DNA from 3 places in the Actinoplanes sp. NPDC023936 genome. Region 3 is predicted to be linked to each of the others. Evidence: riboswitches for the same ligand, from Rfam matches in the RefSeq annotation. Region 3 holds a riboswitch; each other region holds the start of a gene.
The links. Region 3 has a riboswitch for cyclic di-AMP ahead of AB0F72_RS31345 (transglycosylase family protein). Riboswitches for the same ligand answer to the same signal wherever they lie in the genome.
Positions count from the first base shown of each region.

Region 1 (5,186 bases), on a different contig from region 3:
CCGGCAGTGCCGGAGGAAAGCCGCCAAGGCCGGGCTGCTGCGGTTCTGCCAGACGAGCGCGAGCAGCGCCGGGATCTCGATGCCGTCGATCGGAATCGCGGTCAGATCGGCATATGCGGTGGCCATCGATTCGCTCAGCACGGCAACCCCGAGCCCGCGGCGGGCCAGGCCTGCCACGGTGTCCGGCGAGGTCGCCGCGAGAGCGACCGAAGGATCAACACCCTCCGCTGCGCGGGCTTTGTCGAGCACGTCACGGATGCCGGTGCCCACCGGCAGGCAAATTATCGGGTACGTGGACAGCGCGGTGACCGAGAGACGCGCATGACCAGCTAGTTCACTGTCCGGCGGGATCAGCGCGACGAGCCGCTCACTCGCGATCACGTGGCTCGCGAGGTGTTCGGGAGGCTCGCCTGCCAGCCCGGCCAGCGCCAAATCTAGGTCGCCGGATCGGATGCCGGCGACGAGTTGGTCTGAGTTCGCTTCCACCAGTTCGAGTTCGATGTCGGGGTGTTCCCGGTGGAACGCTGCAAAGGCGTCGAAAAGGGGCGTCACCTCGCACCCGATCACCATGCCGATCACGAGCCGACCCCGGACCAGGCCGTGCACGTCGTCGATCGCGTCCCGGAGGTCGGCTGCGGCGTCGAGCGCCGCGCGAGCGTGCCGGAGTGCCGCCTCCCCCGCGTCGGTGAGCCGGGCGACACGTCCCGCACGGTCGAAGAGCCGGGTGCCGAGCTCGTGCTCCAGGGCTTTGATCTGTGCGCTCACACCGGACTGGGTGATGTGCATGCGCTCGGCGGCGCGGGTGAAGTTGGCCGTCTCGGCGACCGTGACGAAGTACTCGAGCTGACGCAGATCCATGACTAATTCTAATGGTTGCCAGAAGAACTATGCGTTGGACTTGTGGGTGGACCTCCGGAAAACTGAAGCCATGACCGAGCAAGCACACCGCCCTGAGGACCTGACCAGGCTGTTCGTCGAGCGCGCCAACGCGAAGGACGCCGACGGGCTCGCCATGTTGTATGAGGAGGATGCCGTGATGGCTTACCCGCCGGGCAGCCAGACGCGTGGCCGCGAGGCGATCCGCAAACTGTGGGCCGACCTGTTGCCGCACATGCCCGAGTTCGAGCCCGAGCCGCCGCTGCCCACACTGATCAGCGGCGACCTGGCGCTGACTTCGACGCCCCCGAGTGACGGCTCGGGCGCCCGAGCCCAGGTCGCTCGCCGCCAGCCGGACGGCACGTGGCTGCGCGTGCTCGACCAGCCGGAGTTCACACGGCCGGAGTGACCACGCTCCGGGCGCCCCGACCGGGACGCCCGGCGTCTCCACGGGCCGGCTCAGAGCTTGATCCGCTGACCGACGAAAAGGCGGTGCGGGCTGCTGAGGACGTCGTCGTTGAAGCGGTAGAGGGCGCGCCAGCCTCCGGCAACGTGGTGCCGGCTGGCAATGCGCGCGAGGGTGTCCCCTCTCCGGACGACATAGGTCCGCGTGCCAGACCGAGGCGTGGCCGTCGCGCTCTGAAGCACAACGCCCCGCCCAGCAGCGCCCCGCCCAGCAGCGAGCCGACCAGCAGCGGACCGATCAGCAGCGGACCGATCAGCAGCAGCCCGATCGACAGTGGGCCGCACCACACGCGCCGGAGACTTGCGGACCGCTTTGCGGCTCACCTTGACGTTCGCTCGCTTGCCGCAGTGTGGCCAAGCGCCGATTCCCTGTCCCCGCAACACACGCTCGGCCACCCGGATCTGCTCCACTTTCGTGGCGCGGTTCGCGGTTCGGGCGTAACGCGTACCGCCGTAGGCACGCCATGTGCCGCGGCTGAACTGGAGGCCGCCGTAATACCCGTTTCCCGTGTTGATGCGCCAGTTGCCGCCGGACTCGCAGCGGGCGATGGCGTCCCAGTTCACCTCGGACGACACAGCCTGTGCGGGCGCGGCCGGGCCCAGCAGGCCAACGGTGCCGACGAGACCAGCGACGGCTACACCGAACGCGAGATGGACCTGCTTTCGGATTTGCACCATTTCAGTTGTCCTCCACGCCTGCGAGGTCAGCTGTCGGGTTCGGGCAGAGTGGCCCGGCCGCGTGGTGCGGCTTCACCCCAAGACGCGTGAGCGCCGAGGAACTTGTGGGTCCCCCGCTCCATGCCTTCGAGTTGTGATCCGTGGTCGGCGGCAGGATTCGGCGTTCCGGCCACGGTGCCCGCTCAGGCGGGCCACCGACGGAAGTCCACGGACGGATCGGGCGCGCTTACGCCTGGATCCGGGTCCGGTGGAGCTGTTACACCAAATTAACCCTTTGATCCGAGCTTGTATGGATAACTCGGCAGATTTTTTCCGACCCGCCTACCAGGAGGATTGTGGTGTGCTGCGCACTCTCCACGGAGGGTGCACAATCGGCAGCCATGAGCGATCAAGCGCGCGACTTCGATGTGATCGTCTATGGCGCCACCGGTTTCGTCGGTGTCCTCGTCGCACGGCATCTCGCCGGATTCGCGCCGGCCGGCACCCGGATCGCCCTCGCCGGACGGTCACAGCAGAAGCTCGAAGCCGTCCGTTCCCGGCTGAACGTCGACTGGCCACTCGTGGTCGCCGACGCCGCTGACACCACCGCCCTCGGTGCGTTGGCTTCCTCCACCCGAGTGGTCATCACGACCGTCGGTCCTTATGCGAAGTACGGCCGGGTGCTCGCTCACGCGTGCGCCGAAGCAGGCACGGACTATGTCGACCTGACCGGCGAAGTGCTGTTCGCGCGGGACAGCATCGACGAGAACCACGAGCTGGCGCGGCAAACCGGGGCGAGGATCGTGCACTCCTGCGGGTTCGACTCGATCCCGTCCGACATCGGGGTCCACGTGCTGCACTCGCTGGTGCAGGCGGACGGCGCCGGCGAGCTGACCGACACCACGCTGGTGGTGACGAGCATCCGGGCCGGCATCAGCGGCGGCACGATCGACTCGATGCGCAACCAGATCGACGTGATGGCCAAGGATCGCCGGCTGCGGCGGATCGGTGCCAGCCCGTACTCGCTGAGTCCCGACCGTGAGGCCGAGCCGGACCTCGGCCGTCAGGAAGACATGATCACGCTCCCGGCTTCCGAAGTGGATCCGTCGTTGCGCGGGCATCTCGCGCCGTTCGTGATGGCGTCCTACAACACACGCGTGGTGCGGCGCAGCAACGCTCTTCGCGGCTGGGCCTACGGACGGCGTTTCCGCTACCGCGAGGTGATGAGCGTCGGCACGTCGCCGCTGTCACCGGTGCTGGCCCTCGGCACGAAGGTGGCGCTCGGCGGCCTGGTCCTCGGTCTGACGGTGCCCCCGATCCGTTTCGTGCTGGACCGGGTGCTCCCGAAACCCGGTGCCGGCCCGAGCGAGCAGAGTCAGCAGTCGGGGCACTTCACGATCGACATCTTCACCACGACGAGCAGCAGGGCGCGATACACGTCGCGGTTCCGGGCCAAAGGCGATCCAGGTTACGCGGCGACCGCGGTGATGCTCGGCGAGGCGGCGCTGGCCCTGGCGCTGGATCGGGACAAGCTACCGGCATCGGAGGGAGGTGTGCTGACCCCGGCGACTGCCATTGGCGACGCGCTGGTCGACCGTCTGCGAACAGCCGGGATGGAGATCGCCGCGCGCAAATTGTGAGACGGATTCGCCTGACTGAAGATCCGGCAAACGCCACATACTTTCTTGAGCGCTGGTCAAGAGCGGTATCGAGAAGCCGACCAAATATCGATCGCGACTAGCACTAACCGGGTCTTTGTGGGCAGGATTCGGAGGGTGACCGCCGACCCTCTGCCCTATCCGCTGAGGTTGACGGGAACCGGCATCATCCTGCGCGAGTGGCGTCCAGACGATCTGGACGATCTGGTCGCGCTGCTGGACGAGCCGGAAATCGCGCGCTGGACGCCGATGCCGTCACCCTTCGACGCCGAAGCCGGCCGCGCGTACCTCAAGCGTGCCCACCAGGGACGCGCCAACGGCAGCCGGATCCAGCTCGCCATCACCGCCGACGGCGGGCTCCCGGTCGGCGAAGTGCTGCTCTTCGCCGTCGATCCCAACCTGCGCGAGGCCGAGCTCGGCTATCTGGTGGGTCACCCCTACCGCCGGCGCGGGCTCGCGTCGGGGGCGCTCTCACTGCTTTCCGGGTACGCGTGCCACACGCTCCGCCTGCGCCGCCTCCTGCTGCGCATCGATCCAGCGAACGTGGCGAGCACGTCGGTGGCCCGTCGGTGCGGTTACTGGCTGACCGGAGAACCTCCGATCCACCAGGAAGGACCTTACGGACCGAGCCGGCTGGACACCTGGGAGCTCGTCGACGGCCGCGCCGCCACCCGCACCGAACGCCTGAAAAATGTCGCATCCCGGCGGTACGGTCGTCGCACCTAGCCGCCACCCGCTCACCATCAGGGCCACGGGGACGCGACTCACACCCGCATCGCAACCAACGCGGATGGTCCGCTCGGCACCGTCCGCACGAGCCGGAAGTCAGAGCACACGCCGCACGGAGGTGCGCATGATCAACGTGGATCGGGCACAGGTGATGGCCTACCGAGTCACCGCGCTGGGGCTGGCCGAGCGGGTCGACGTGCGCGCGGCCGACCTTCCGGTGCTCGACCTCGGCATCCAGCAGTACACGCCGGATTCCGCCCAGGTCGCGCTCACCGCTCGCAGCAGTGCCGAGCCCGCCGACGACCGGCTGGCCCCGGTGTGGGCCGCCCGCGGCGCGCCGCACCTGCACCGGCGATCCGATCTGGCGGCGCTCACCTCGCAATTGTGGCCGCTCACCGACGCGGACGCCGCCACCCGGATCAACAGCGCTCAGATCCCTGACGCCGGAGCGTTGGGGATGCGTGCGTTCACCGTGACGGCCGAGGCGTTCCGTGAGGTGGTGACCGGTCCGATTGCCCGGGGTGCGGCCAGCACCGAGGTGAGCAAGCGGGTGCCGGGCGAGTTGACGTACCAATGCCGGGGTTGCGGCGCCCGCCACATCGCCGGCAACGTCTGGCAGCAGGCCGGGCTGGCCGGTGGGGTGGAGGTTCTGTCCCGCGGCAAGGACGCGCTGCTCGGCCCGCTTCCGGACGCCCCTGCCCTGCCCGGTGCGAATGCCGGGATCGATCGCCTCATCGCGACCTACCTGCGTTTCCTCGGTCCGGCCGGTCCGGGCGAGGTGGCGAAATACCTGGGTAGCTC
Region 1 is NZ_JBEZZR010000025.1:86,791-91,976, forward strand. It holds gene AB0F72_RS27850 (LysR family transcriptional regulator) at 1-858, opposite strand, end outside; gene AB0F72_RS27855 (nuclear transport factor 2 family protein) at 929-1,285, shown strand; gene AB0F72_RS27860 (transglycosylase family protein) at 1,336-2,019, opposite strand; cyclic di-AMP (ydaO/yuaA leader) riboswitch at 2,020-2,192, opposite strand; gene AB0F72_RS27865 (saccharopine dehydrogenase NADP-binding domain-containing protein) at 2,400-3,638, shown strand; gene AB0F72_RS27870 (GNAT family N-acetyltransferase) at 3,774-4,382, shown strand; gene AB0F72_RS27875 (crosslink repair DNA glycosylase YcaQ family protein) at 4,510-5,186, shown strand, end outside.
Region 1: another riboswitch for cyclic di-AMP. It lies ahead of AB0F72_RS27860 (transglycosylase family protein); the one in region 3 lies ahead of AB0F72_RS31345 (transglycosylase family protein).

Region 2 (5,186 bases), on a different contig from region 3:
TCACCCGACGCTCGCTCACCCGACGCTCGCTCACCCGCAGCTCGCTCACCTGACCTTGCGCTTCTTGAGGTACGTGGCGAGGTCGTCGTACTCGCCGCTCTCGTTCGCGAACATCGCCACGTTGCGGGCGGTCGCGAACCACGCGTCGGTCGACGGGCGCACCTCGCGGGCGGCGGCCATCATGTCGGCCTGGCCGATCATCCGGATCTCGCCGGACGCGATCGAGTCACGCATCGCGTACTCCGCGGCGGTCTCGCACAGGTGCGCCAGGTCCGCGCCGGAGTAGTGCTCGGTGGCCGCCGCGACCTGGTCCAGGTCGACGCCGGCTACCGGGCGGTCCCGGAGGTGGAATTCCAGGATCGCGGCGCGGGCCGGGCGGTCCGGCGGCAGCACCAGCACGGTACGGTCCAGGCGTCCCGGCCGCCGCAACGCGGAGTCGACGTCCCAGGGCGCGTTCGTGGCCGCGAGGACGAACACCCCGTCGTTGCCGCCCTCGACCCCGTCCAGCTCGGTGAGCAGCTGGTTCACCACGGTCCGCATCGACGACTGGAGCTGGCTGCGCTTGTGGCCGAGCGCGTCGATCTCGTCCAGGAACAGCACGCACGGCGCGTGGCCGCGAGCCGACTCGAACAGGTCGTGCAGGTTCTTCTCCGAGCTGCCGACCCACATGTTCAGCACGTCGGTGATGCTGAGCGAGATGAACGCGGCGCCCATCTCACCGGCGACCGCCCGGGCCAGGAACGTCTTGCCGCAGCCGGGCGGGCCGTAGAGCAGCAGGCCGCCGCGGAGGCTCTTGCCGAACAGCGACCGCAGCTTCGGGTTGCGCAGCGGGCCGAGGAACGAGACCTCGAGGCGCTTCTTCACGTCGGCCATGCCGCCGACGTCGGCGAGCGTGATCGTGGAGCTCTCGACGTCGAAGACCCGGTCCTGGTGGCCCCGGACCGGGTCCGGCTCGCCGGTGTGGGTGAACCGGGGCGGGACGACGTCGCCGAACTGCTGCTCCATGGCGGACCAGTCGACGGCGGCCGGCGACGGCGCAGCCGGCGGCTCGGCCGAGGGCTGCGGCTCGGCCGAGGGCGGCGCGACCGGCTGCTCGGCCGGCTTTTCGGCCGGCGGCGCCGGGGTAGCGGCCGGGGTGGTTCCGAGCGCCCGGCCCATCAGCTGCTGGGCGGTGGCGTTGCCCGGCTCGCGGGCGAGCACCTGAGCGGCATGCCCGATCGCCTCCGCGCCCCGGCCCGCGGCCACCAGCAGCTCGGCCAGGTGCAGGCGCAGCGGGAGGTCGTCGGGACGGGCCTGCACCGCGGCGGTGAGGCTGTCGATCAAGGGGTCGCTCATGACAGGCGATTATGCCCCCGCCGAGTTCGCCGCCCGGCGGGTACTGCGGCACGGGTGAGATCCGCCGGGCGGAAAAGCGCGCGGTTGAGGCCGGACAAACGAAGATCGCCCCCCGCACTCCGGCGAGGGGCGATCTTCGTCAGCGATTCCTAACCTGGCCGGCGATAGCCCGCGATGGGACCGCGGTCGATCGTCGCCATCCGCACGTAGTCGCCCGTGTGCGGTGCGTGCACCACCTTGCCGCCGCCGATGTAGATGGCGACGTGGTGCACATCGGAGTAGTAGAAGACCAGGTCGCCCGGCTTCAACTCGTCCCGGCTGACCGACTTGGTCGAGCCCCACTGGTCTTTCGTGTAGTGCTCGAGGTGAACACCGACAGCCGCCCACGCCTCCTGCGTCAGACCCGAGCAGTCGTAACTGTTCGGGCCGTTGGAGCCGAAGACATAGGGCTTGCCGATCAGGTCGCACGCCCGCTGGGCCGCGCGACCACCCTTGTCGTTGGTGTAGGTGACCGGGCAGGGGCCGGTGCGCAGCGCGCCGTCGTCGGCGTTCGCCGTGCCGTAGGCCTCGATCCGGAGCTTCTGGAGGTCCTTGATCTCCTTCTCGATCGCCTTCTTCTTCGACGCCAGGTCCGTGTCCCGGACGGCGATCTCGGAGGCGAGCTGGTCCACCTTGGCCTTGTCGCCCGCGTACTTGTCGCGGAGCTGCGCCACGTGCTCGATGGACTCGGTCTGGTGCTGGGCCAGCTGGTCGAGCAGCGCGAGCTTCTCGGTCAGCGACGTCGGCGAACCACTGATGACCATCGCGTTGAACGCGTTCGGCGGGCCCTGCATGTACGCGTCCACGGCCATGCCCCGGACCTGGGCCATGGCGACATCCACCTTCACCTGCAGTGGCTTCAGCGTCTTCTCCAGCGAAGACTGCTGCTTGCGCAGCTTCTTCAGCTTGGCGTGCACCGAGTTGTACTCCTCGATGACGGGCTCGAGCTTGTTCCACTGCTCGTCGATTTGCTTCTCGACGCTTGCCGGCGTGGGCTCGGCATGGGCAACGGCGGGACCAGTGAGAACGATTCCGGCCGCGGCCATTACGCAGACCAAACCGCGTAAGAGGCCTTTCCGTTTCACTTAGGTGCGTTGTCCTTTCTTCCCACTCGACCGCCGACCGGGTTAGCTGACGGGTTCGGGCGGGAAGCTGCCCGGCCGCTCGGGGGGAGCGGCTTCACCCCGGGACTACCTGGGTCCCCGGCGCGCTTTGTCTCTCGAGGCACTCGGTCTCGAAGCACTCGGCGTTTAGGCGGCGGCTCGGCAGATCGGCCGGGTGGACGATTGGGGGGCTACCGAACCGGGAACCACCGTACCGGTCACGGAACGCGGAAGAAAAGGTCGTCCGCGTGGCGAAACCGTGCGCTCCATTTCCCTTACGGAGAGTGGCTAAAAGGGCCAGGTGTTAATCGCGCGCCCCAGCCACGGCACCACCAAGATCACTGTGGGTAGCACCAGGAGACCCGCCGCGGCGGCGCTCGCGGCGACCGTCAGTGACCGGCTCTCGGGCAGATCCAGGCGCGCCAGGCGCCGCCGGCGGGCCTCCCCCGCGGCCCCGTCGGCGAGCACCCCCTCGGCGAGCGGCAGCGCATCGGCGAGACGACCCAGCGCGGCCCGCAGCGGCGCCGGCCCGGTGCGGCGCCGCGCGGCATCGTCGGCCACCATCTCCAGCAGCAGGTGTACGGCGTCGAGCGGCACCCGGCTGCGCAGCAGTTTCGGCACCGCCTGGTAGAAGGCGGTGAACGACTCCATCACCAGCTCGTGCCGGTGCCGCAGGTGGGCGCGCTCGTGCGCCAGCACCGCGTCCACCTGGTCCCGGTCGAGAACCTGCAGCACCGCGTCGCTGAGCACCACCCGCGGCTGGCGGCCGGGCACGCAGTACGCCATCGGCAGCGCGCCGTCGAGGATCCGCACCTCGCCACCCTTGATGTCGTCGCGCCGCTCCACCCGGTCCAGCAGATCCACCAGGGTCCGGTGCCGGGCCCGCCGGGCACGGGCCCGGGAGGTCACCTTGGCGAGCGAGATCAGCAGCCGGATCACGATGGTCGCGGCGATGGCGAGCGACAGGACGAGCGCGACCACCGTCTCCGGATGGCGCGCGCCGGCCGCCCGGGTCACCTCCTCCGGGGCGGCGAGCACCACCCCGAGCGCGCAGAGCACCGCGGTCAGGGTGAGCGCCTGCCAGAGCAGGACGCCGGCGACGGGGGCCCGGTCCGGCCACTTCGCCCTGGCCAGGATGCCGGGCGCGATCAGCGAGAGGGTCAGACCCAGCGCGCCCAGCAGCAGCGCTGTCACGGTTTCCGGTCGGCTGCCGCTTTGATCGCCGCGGCCAGCGCCTCCGGCGGGAGCTGACCCATGAAGTACGCCAGCGCGGCGTCCCGGTCCGGGGTGGCGCTGAGCGCGTCGAACATCAGGCCGGCGGTCATCTCCTCGCGGGTCTGCGCCGGGGCGTAGCGGTAGGCGCGGTCCGCTTTCTGCTGGGTGACCAGGCCTTTCTTGGCGAGCCGGTCGAGCACTGTCATGACCGTGGTGTACGCCAGGTCGCGGTCACGGCTGAGCAGCTCGTGCACCTGGCGGACGGTCAGCGGCTCCGGCGCGTCCCAGAGCTTCGTCATGACCTCACGCTCGAGGTCGCCCAGGTTCTTCGAGAGCGAGGTCTTCGAAAGCGAGGTCTTCGAAAGCGGGTTCTTCGAGAGCGGCGCCATGTGTTCCATCCTACGGGAGGCCTACGTCAGGTTGTCGTACTACACGACGTAGTATCTACTACGAAGCGTCGTACTACGTTGGGGGAACCCGTGGACGTGCTTGACCTGACCCGGCTGCAGTTCGCGGTCGTCACGATCTACCACTACCTGTTCGTGCCGCTGTCGATCTGCCTGGCCGCGACCGCAGCGGGGCTGCAGCTGGCCTGGATGCGGACGTCTCGGGAGAAATACCTGCATCTGACGAAGTTCGTCGGCAAGCTGCTGATCGCCACCTTCGCCGTCGGCGTGGTCACCGGCCTGGTCCAGGAGTTCCAGTTCGGGCTCGGATGGAGCGCGTTCGCCCGCTTCTACGGCGACGTCTTCGGTCCCACCCTCGCCATCGAGGGGATGCTCGCGTTCTTCCTGGAGGCGACGTTCCTGGCGCTGTGGTACTTCGGCTGGGACCGGCTGCCCCGCCGCGTGCACGCCGCCACGATCGTGATCGTCGCGGTGGGGACGCTGCTGTCGGCGTACATCATCCTGGCCGCCAACTCGTTCATGCAGAACCCGGTGGCGTACGCGCTGGACCCGGAGACCGGTCGCGCTCATCTGACCAGCTTCACCGAGCTGCTCACCAACGAGGTGGTCCTGGCCGCGTTCCCGCACACCATGGCCGGCGCCGCGATGGCCGGCGGCGGGCTGCTGCTGGCGATCGGGGTGTGGCGGCTCAAGGCCGACCGTTCGTTCGAGACCCTCTCCCGGCTCGGCGCCTGGATCATGCTGGTCGGCGGGCTCGGGACGGTGATCAGCGGTGACCACCTCGGCAAGGTGATGACGGCCGTGCAGCCGATGAAGATGGCGGCGGCGGAAGCCCTGTACGAGACGACCACCGGCGCGCCGTTCTCCATCTTCGCCATCGGGGAGCTCGGCCACGATCGGCCGTTCTTCAGCATCGAGGTGCCCAAGCTGCTCTCCTTCCTCGGCACCGGCTCGTTCAACGGGACGGTGCAGGGCATCGACGACCTCCAGGCCGCCTACGTGGCGCAGTACGGGCCGGGCAGCTACGTGCCGATGATCCCGGTGGCGTTCTGGACGTTCCGGCTGATGATGGGCGCGGGCATCCTCG
Region 2 is NZ_JBEZZR010000017.1:28,722-33,907, reverse strand. It holds gene AB0F72_RS22350 (AAA family ATPase) at 46-1,335, opposite strand; gene AB0F72_RS22345 (NlpC/P60 family protein) at 1,485-2,420, opposite strand; cyclic di-AMP (ydaO/yuaA leader) riboswitch at 2,476-2,611, opposite strand; gene AB0F72_RS22340 (M56 family metallopeptidase) at 2,766-3,671, opposite strand; gene AB0F72_RS22335 (BlaI/MecI/CopY family transcriptional regulator) at 3,668-4,081, opposite strand; gene AB0F72_RS22330 (cytochrome ubiquinol oxidase subunit I) at 4,172-5,186, shown strand, end outside.
Region 2: another riboswitch for cyclic di-AMP. It lies ahead of AB0F72_RS22345 (NlpC/P60 family protein); the one in region 3 lies ahead of AB0F72_RS31345 (transglycosylase family protein).

Region 3 (5,186 bases):
GCCGCCTCGATGGTGGCGTTGAGCGCGAGCAGCCGGGTCTGCGTGGCCACTGCGTTGATCAGGTCGACCGCCCTGCGGATCTGGTCCGACGAGGTGCGCAGCGAGCTCACCGTGGTGAGTCCCCGCTCGGCGCCGCCGACCGCCTCACGGGCGAACTCGGCGAGCCCGTTCGCCGTCGAGCCCATTTCGGTGGCGGCCGTCGCCACCTGCTCGGCGACGGTCAGCACCGCCGACTCCAGCTCGTCGGCGAGCGCGACGCGCTGCTGCGCGGCCTGCTCGACCCGCTCCGCCGACCGGGCCATCTGCGCGGTCGACGCGGCGATCTGCGCGGCCGCGCTGTGAAACGCGCCCCGCATCCCCCGGGTGAGGAACTGCCGGTGGAACCGGCCCTCGGCGGCCGCGGCCAGCGCGCCGGAGGACTCCCGGATGAAGGCGTCGGTGATGTCGAGCAGCTTGTTCAGCGCTGTCCGGGCCCGATCCGCGCCCGGCCCGCCCGGCAGCGGCCGCAGTCGCTGCTCGAAGTCCCCCGCGGCCGCCGCCTCGCACACCTGCGCGATGAGATCCAGCGGATCGACGCCCGGCTCTGTCCGCGCGACGCCCCGCCGCGTCACGACCCGCCCGCATCCGCCGCGTCACCGATACGCATACCGACATGATCTCCCGGCACGCCCCCGGGATGGGGTGGATTCCCCTGATGGCGCACCAGGTGCCGGCTCGCGAGCCATGACGGTCCCCTTTCGCTGTCCCGTCACGCTGACCACGGCCGGGACGGGCCGGGTATGCCGTGCTCGGCCACTTCCCGTCCTCGATCGTCCACGAGCGCGCATCGGAGTGGGTCGCCACCAGGAACAGATCGGCGGTCAGCGCGGAGATCACCACGTCGGGCCGGACGTCCCTGCGGCCGACGCGCTACGACGGTGCTGCGGGGATGCAAGCGACGCGCTACGACGGCGTGGCGGGGGTGCCGGCGTCGTGCCACAGCACCCCGGCCAGGACCAGGGCGGCTACGCCGATCACCACGCGCAGCGGGCGCTCCGGAGTACGCCGCACCAGCGCCGGCCCGATCCAGCTGCCGATCAGGCAGCCGGCGGCGAGCACCCCGGCCGCTGCCCAGTGGACCGGCGCGAGCACCGCGTAGAGGATCGCGGCGGCCACATTGGAGAAGCCGAGGACCAGGGTCTTCACCGCGTTGGTGATGGCGAGCGGCTCGACGGCCGCCACCGAGAGCGCGGCCAGCATCATCACGCCGGCGCCCGCGCCGAAGTAACCGCCGTAGACCGCGATTCCGAACACCGCGAGGGCCAGCGGCGGCCGCCATCCGGGGCGGACGTACCAGGCCCGCAGCGGCTCCCGGAACAGCAGCATCAGCCCGCCGGCGGCGATCAGGCCGGGCACCGCCCGTTCGAACGCGGACGACGGCGTGCCCATCAGCAGCAGCGCGCCGGCTGTCCCGCCGGTCACCCCGACCACGCCGTGCCGGGCTATCCGGCGGGCCTGCCCGTGCAGCTCCACGCGGGATCCGGCGGCCGCGCCGAACGCGGTGGAGAGCAGCGCGACGGTGTTGGTGACGTTCGCCGCGACCGGCGGGATGCCGACGGACAGCAGGGCCGGGTAGGTGACCACGGATGCCAGCCCGCCCATCGACCCGGTGAGGCCGCCACCGACGCCGCCGAGGAAGAGCAGGACGGCATGGGCGAGGCTCACGGATCCCGAGCGTACGCCGATCGCCGGCCGCCGCGATCGTGGTGAGTCGGCGTTGACCCACCGCGATCGCGGCGGCGGCACGGTCAGCGCAGCCGGAGCCGCTGACCCGGGAAGATCTGGCTCGGGCTGTCGAGCCGGTCCTTGTTGAGCTTGAAGAGGGTGCGCCAGCCACCCTTGACCTTGTACTTCTTCGCGATCGCGGCGAGCGTGTCGCCGGAGCGCACCACGTAGGTGCCCTTCTTCGACGCGGTCGCCTTCTTCGACGCCGACGACTTCGCGGACGACGCCTTCTTGTAGACGCCCGCCTTCTTGCCGCACACCGGCCAGGGCTTCAGGCCGCGCTTCTTGTAGAGCTTGGTCGCGACCTTGATCTGCTCGGCCTTCGTGGCCCGGTCAGCGGTCGGGGCGTACTTGCCGCCCCCGTTCGCCTTCCACGTGCTGCGGCTGAACTGCAAGCCACCGTAGTACCCGTTCCCGGTGTTGATGTGCCACCGGCCACCGGACTCGCATTTCGCGAGGACGTCCCAGTTGACCTGCCGGGCCGCCGATGCGGGGCTCGCCGGGGCGAGCAACGTGCCGGCTCCGACCACACCCGCGGTCACCAGACCGAGGGCAAGGCGCGTTCGTCTACCGATCCGAGACATGGATGATCCTCCACGCCTGCGAGGTGAGCTGTCGGGTTCGGACAGAGGTGCCCGGCCGTCGTTCTGCGGCTTCACCCCAAGGCGCGGTCATGCGGCGCCGGAAATCGTGGGTCCCCCGCTCCTGCCTCTCCTATCGAGTCCGCGGGCGGCGGCAGGACTCGGCGGACCGCCCGTGGTGCCCGCCATCGCGGGACGGCCCGACGGTAACCACGCCACCGGGGCAACGACCAAGCCGAAACCCCCTGATAGTGACGTTCTTCACGGTATTTGCCCGATTTGATCTTGTTCGCGCCCCGGAATAGCGGGCATTCCCGACTTCCGAGGTCCGTCATATTCGGCACAGACCACAGCGCCCGGCCGGACGATGCCGGACCGGGCGAAAAAGGGCAGTGCCGGATCGGTGGGAAACGGGTCAGTTCGCGACGAGGACGGCGACGATCGCGAGGACCGCCGGAACGGTCTGCACGAACAGGATTCTGCGGCTCGCCGTGGCCGCGCCGAAAACGCCGGCGACGGCCACGCACCCGAGGAAGAACAGCTTCGCGGCGAACCCGGTGTCCCCGCCCGCGATCAGGCCCCCGATCAGGCCGGCCGCGAGAAAGCCGTTGTAGAGGCCCTGGTTGGCGCCGAGCACCCGGGTCTGCCGGGCGAACTCCTCGGTCAGCCCGAACGCCTTGCGCCCCCGCGGCCGCGTCCACAGGAACATCTCCAGGACGAGGATGTAGACGTGGATCAGCGCAACCAGCGCCACCAGCAGGTTCGCTAAGATGATCATGGCGACACCCTAGCTTGGGAGGCGCGTGCGTATGGTGTCCGCCATGAGCATCGACGAGAAACCGGGCGAAGCGGCGCGGGCCTCCGGAGCGTTCGCGGTCGTCATCGGTCTCTTGATCGCCGCATTCGGATTCCTCACCGACCACGTGCCCACTCGTGGCTATTACTTCGCCGGCCTCCTGGTGCTGGCCGGCAGCGCCGTGCGGATCGAGGCGGCCCTCAAACACCGGACCGATCCGGTACGGGTTGAGCAGCAGCCCTGATCGACCGGCGGCCCGATCAGCTCGCGGCCAGCAGGGACGCCAGGGCGTGCGGCCGTGAGAACATCGGCCAGTGACCGGCCGGGAGCTCGTGGAACGTCCAGCCGTCGCCGCTCATCAGGGCGAACGCCGGGACCGTTGCGGCCAGCCCGCGCAGCTGGCCCGCGGAGAACGAGCACAGGATCGCGGTTCGCGGCAAGGCCTGCCACGCCCCGCCGTGCCGCAGCGGCTCGGTGGCCGCGCCGACCGGCTGCGCCCGCCCGCGCTCGCGGACGACCGCCCAGTCGAAACCCTGCGCGGACGGCGGCGCCTCGGCCGGGACCGGGATCATGCCGTCGGCGGCGTCCGGCGGTGAACCGTCGAATTCGGACTGGGACATGCCGTCCGGCAGCGGGCCGGTGTCGACGTAGACGAGGCGGGCCACCCGGTCCGGCAACCGATCCGCCGCCGCTGTGATCACCGCCCCGGCGTAGCTGTGCCCGACCAGGACCACGTCGCGCAGCCCGTCCAGCAGGCCGGCGACCTGGTCGGCGTGATCGGAGGCCGTGACACCCCGGTCCAGCGCGAGCGAGACCTGGTGCACGTCATGTCCCGCGGCGCGCAGCGGCGCCGCCACCTCGTCCCACGCCCAGCCGCCCAACCAGAACCCCGGTACCAGCACGTATGTCGTCATGTCCGAAACGCTAGGCTCAATACCGGGCGGATTCGGCCCGGTATAAGGTGTGGCGCATGCCACAGTCACTCGGACGCGTTCTCGGCCTGCTCGAACTGCTGCAGGCCCACCCGGGCGGGCAGACCGTCGGGCGGCTCGCCGAGCGGCTCGGTGTCGACGAGCGGACCGTCCGGCGCTACGCGTTGCACCTCGCCGAGCTGGGCATCCCGGTCGAGGGCCGGCGCGGGCGGTACGGCGGTTACACCCTCGCTCCCGGATACCGGCTGCCGCCGCTGATGCTCACCGACGACGAGGCCGTCGCCGTGCTGCTCGGGCTGGTCGCGGGCCGCCGGATCGGGCTGTCCACGGCCGCGGCAGCCGGCGAGACAGCGCTCGCGAAGATCCGGCGGGTGCTGCCGGCGGCGCTCCGCGCCCGCACCGACGCGATGCTCGGCACCCTCGGCTTCGCCGCCGGCCGCCCCGCGCCCGCACCGGCGACCGCGACCGCGACGCTGCTCGCCCTGGCCGGGGCCGCCCACGACCGGCGGCCGGTCGCCTTCGGCTACACCAAGCCGGGTGGCGAGCCGGAGCGGCGGCGGCTGGACCCCTACGGGCTGGTCTTCCACGGTGGCAAGTGGTTCGTCACCGGGCGCGATCACGACCGGGGCGAGGGCCGGACGTTCCGCCTCGACCGGATCGAGGCGGTCGAGATCGTCGAGGGGAGTTTCGAGGTGCCCGCCGGGTTCGACCCGGCCGCCCGGGTCGCGGCCGGGCTGGCCACCGGCGCATGGCGGCACGAGGTGTCGGTGCTGCTGGACACCACTGTGGAGGAGGCGCGGCGACGGGTGCCGGCGACGGTGGCGACGCTCACCCGTACCCCATCGGGGGTCCGTCTTGTCGCCCGGGCCGAACGGCTCGACGGGATGGCGCGCATGCTGGCGGGCCTGGGCTTCGACTTCACCGTGGAGTCGCCGGCCGAACTGCGCGACGAGGTGGCCGCCCTCGCCGACCGGCTGCGGGCCGCGATCGGACGCATCGACGCCGGCGGAACGGGGTAAGGGAGGGCCATGAATGACGTGGCTCAGGTCAACACCACCCAGCCGACGGACTGGGCGCCCAGCGTCGAGCAGACGCGGCGGGCCGAGCTCAACC
Region 3 is NZ_JBEZZR010000032.1:25,694-30,879, reverse strand. It holds gene AB0F72_RS31355 (methyl-accepting chemotaxis protein) at 1-611, opposite strand, end outside; gene AB0F72_RS31350 (sulfite exporter TauE/SafE family protein) at 943-1,704, opposite strand; gene AB0F72_RS31345 (transglycosylase family protein) at 1,788-2,306, opposite strand; cyclic di-AMP (ydaO/yuaA leader) riboswitch at 2,347-2,522, opposite strand; gene AB0F72_RS31340 (DUF1304 domain-containing protein) at 2,761-3,123, opposite strand; gene AB0F72_RS31335 (hypothetical protein) at 3,167-3,385, shown strand; gene AB0F72_RS31330 (alpha/beta fold hydrolase) at 3,402-4,055, opposite strand; gene AB0F72_RS31325 (WYL domain-containing protein) at 4,112-5,092, shown strand; gene AB0F72_RS31320 (hypothetical protein) at 5,102-5,186, shown strand, end outside.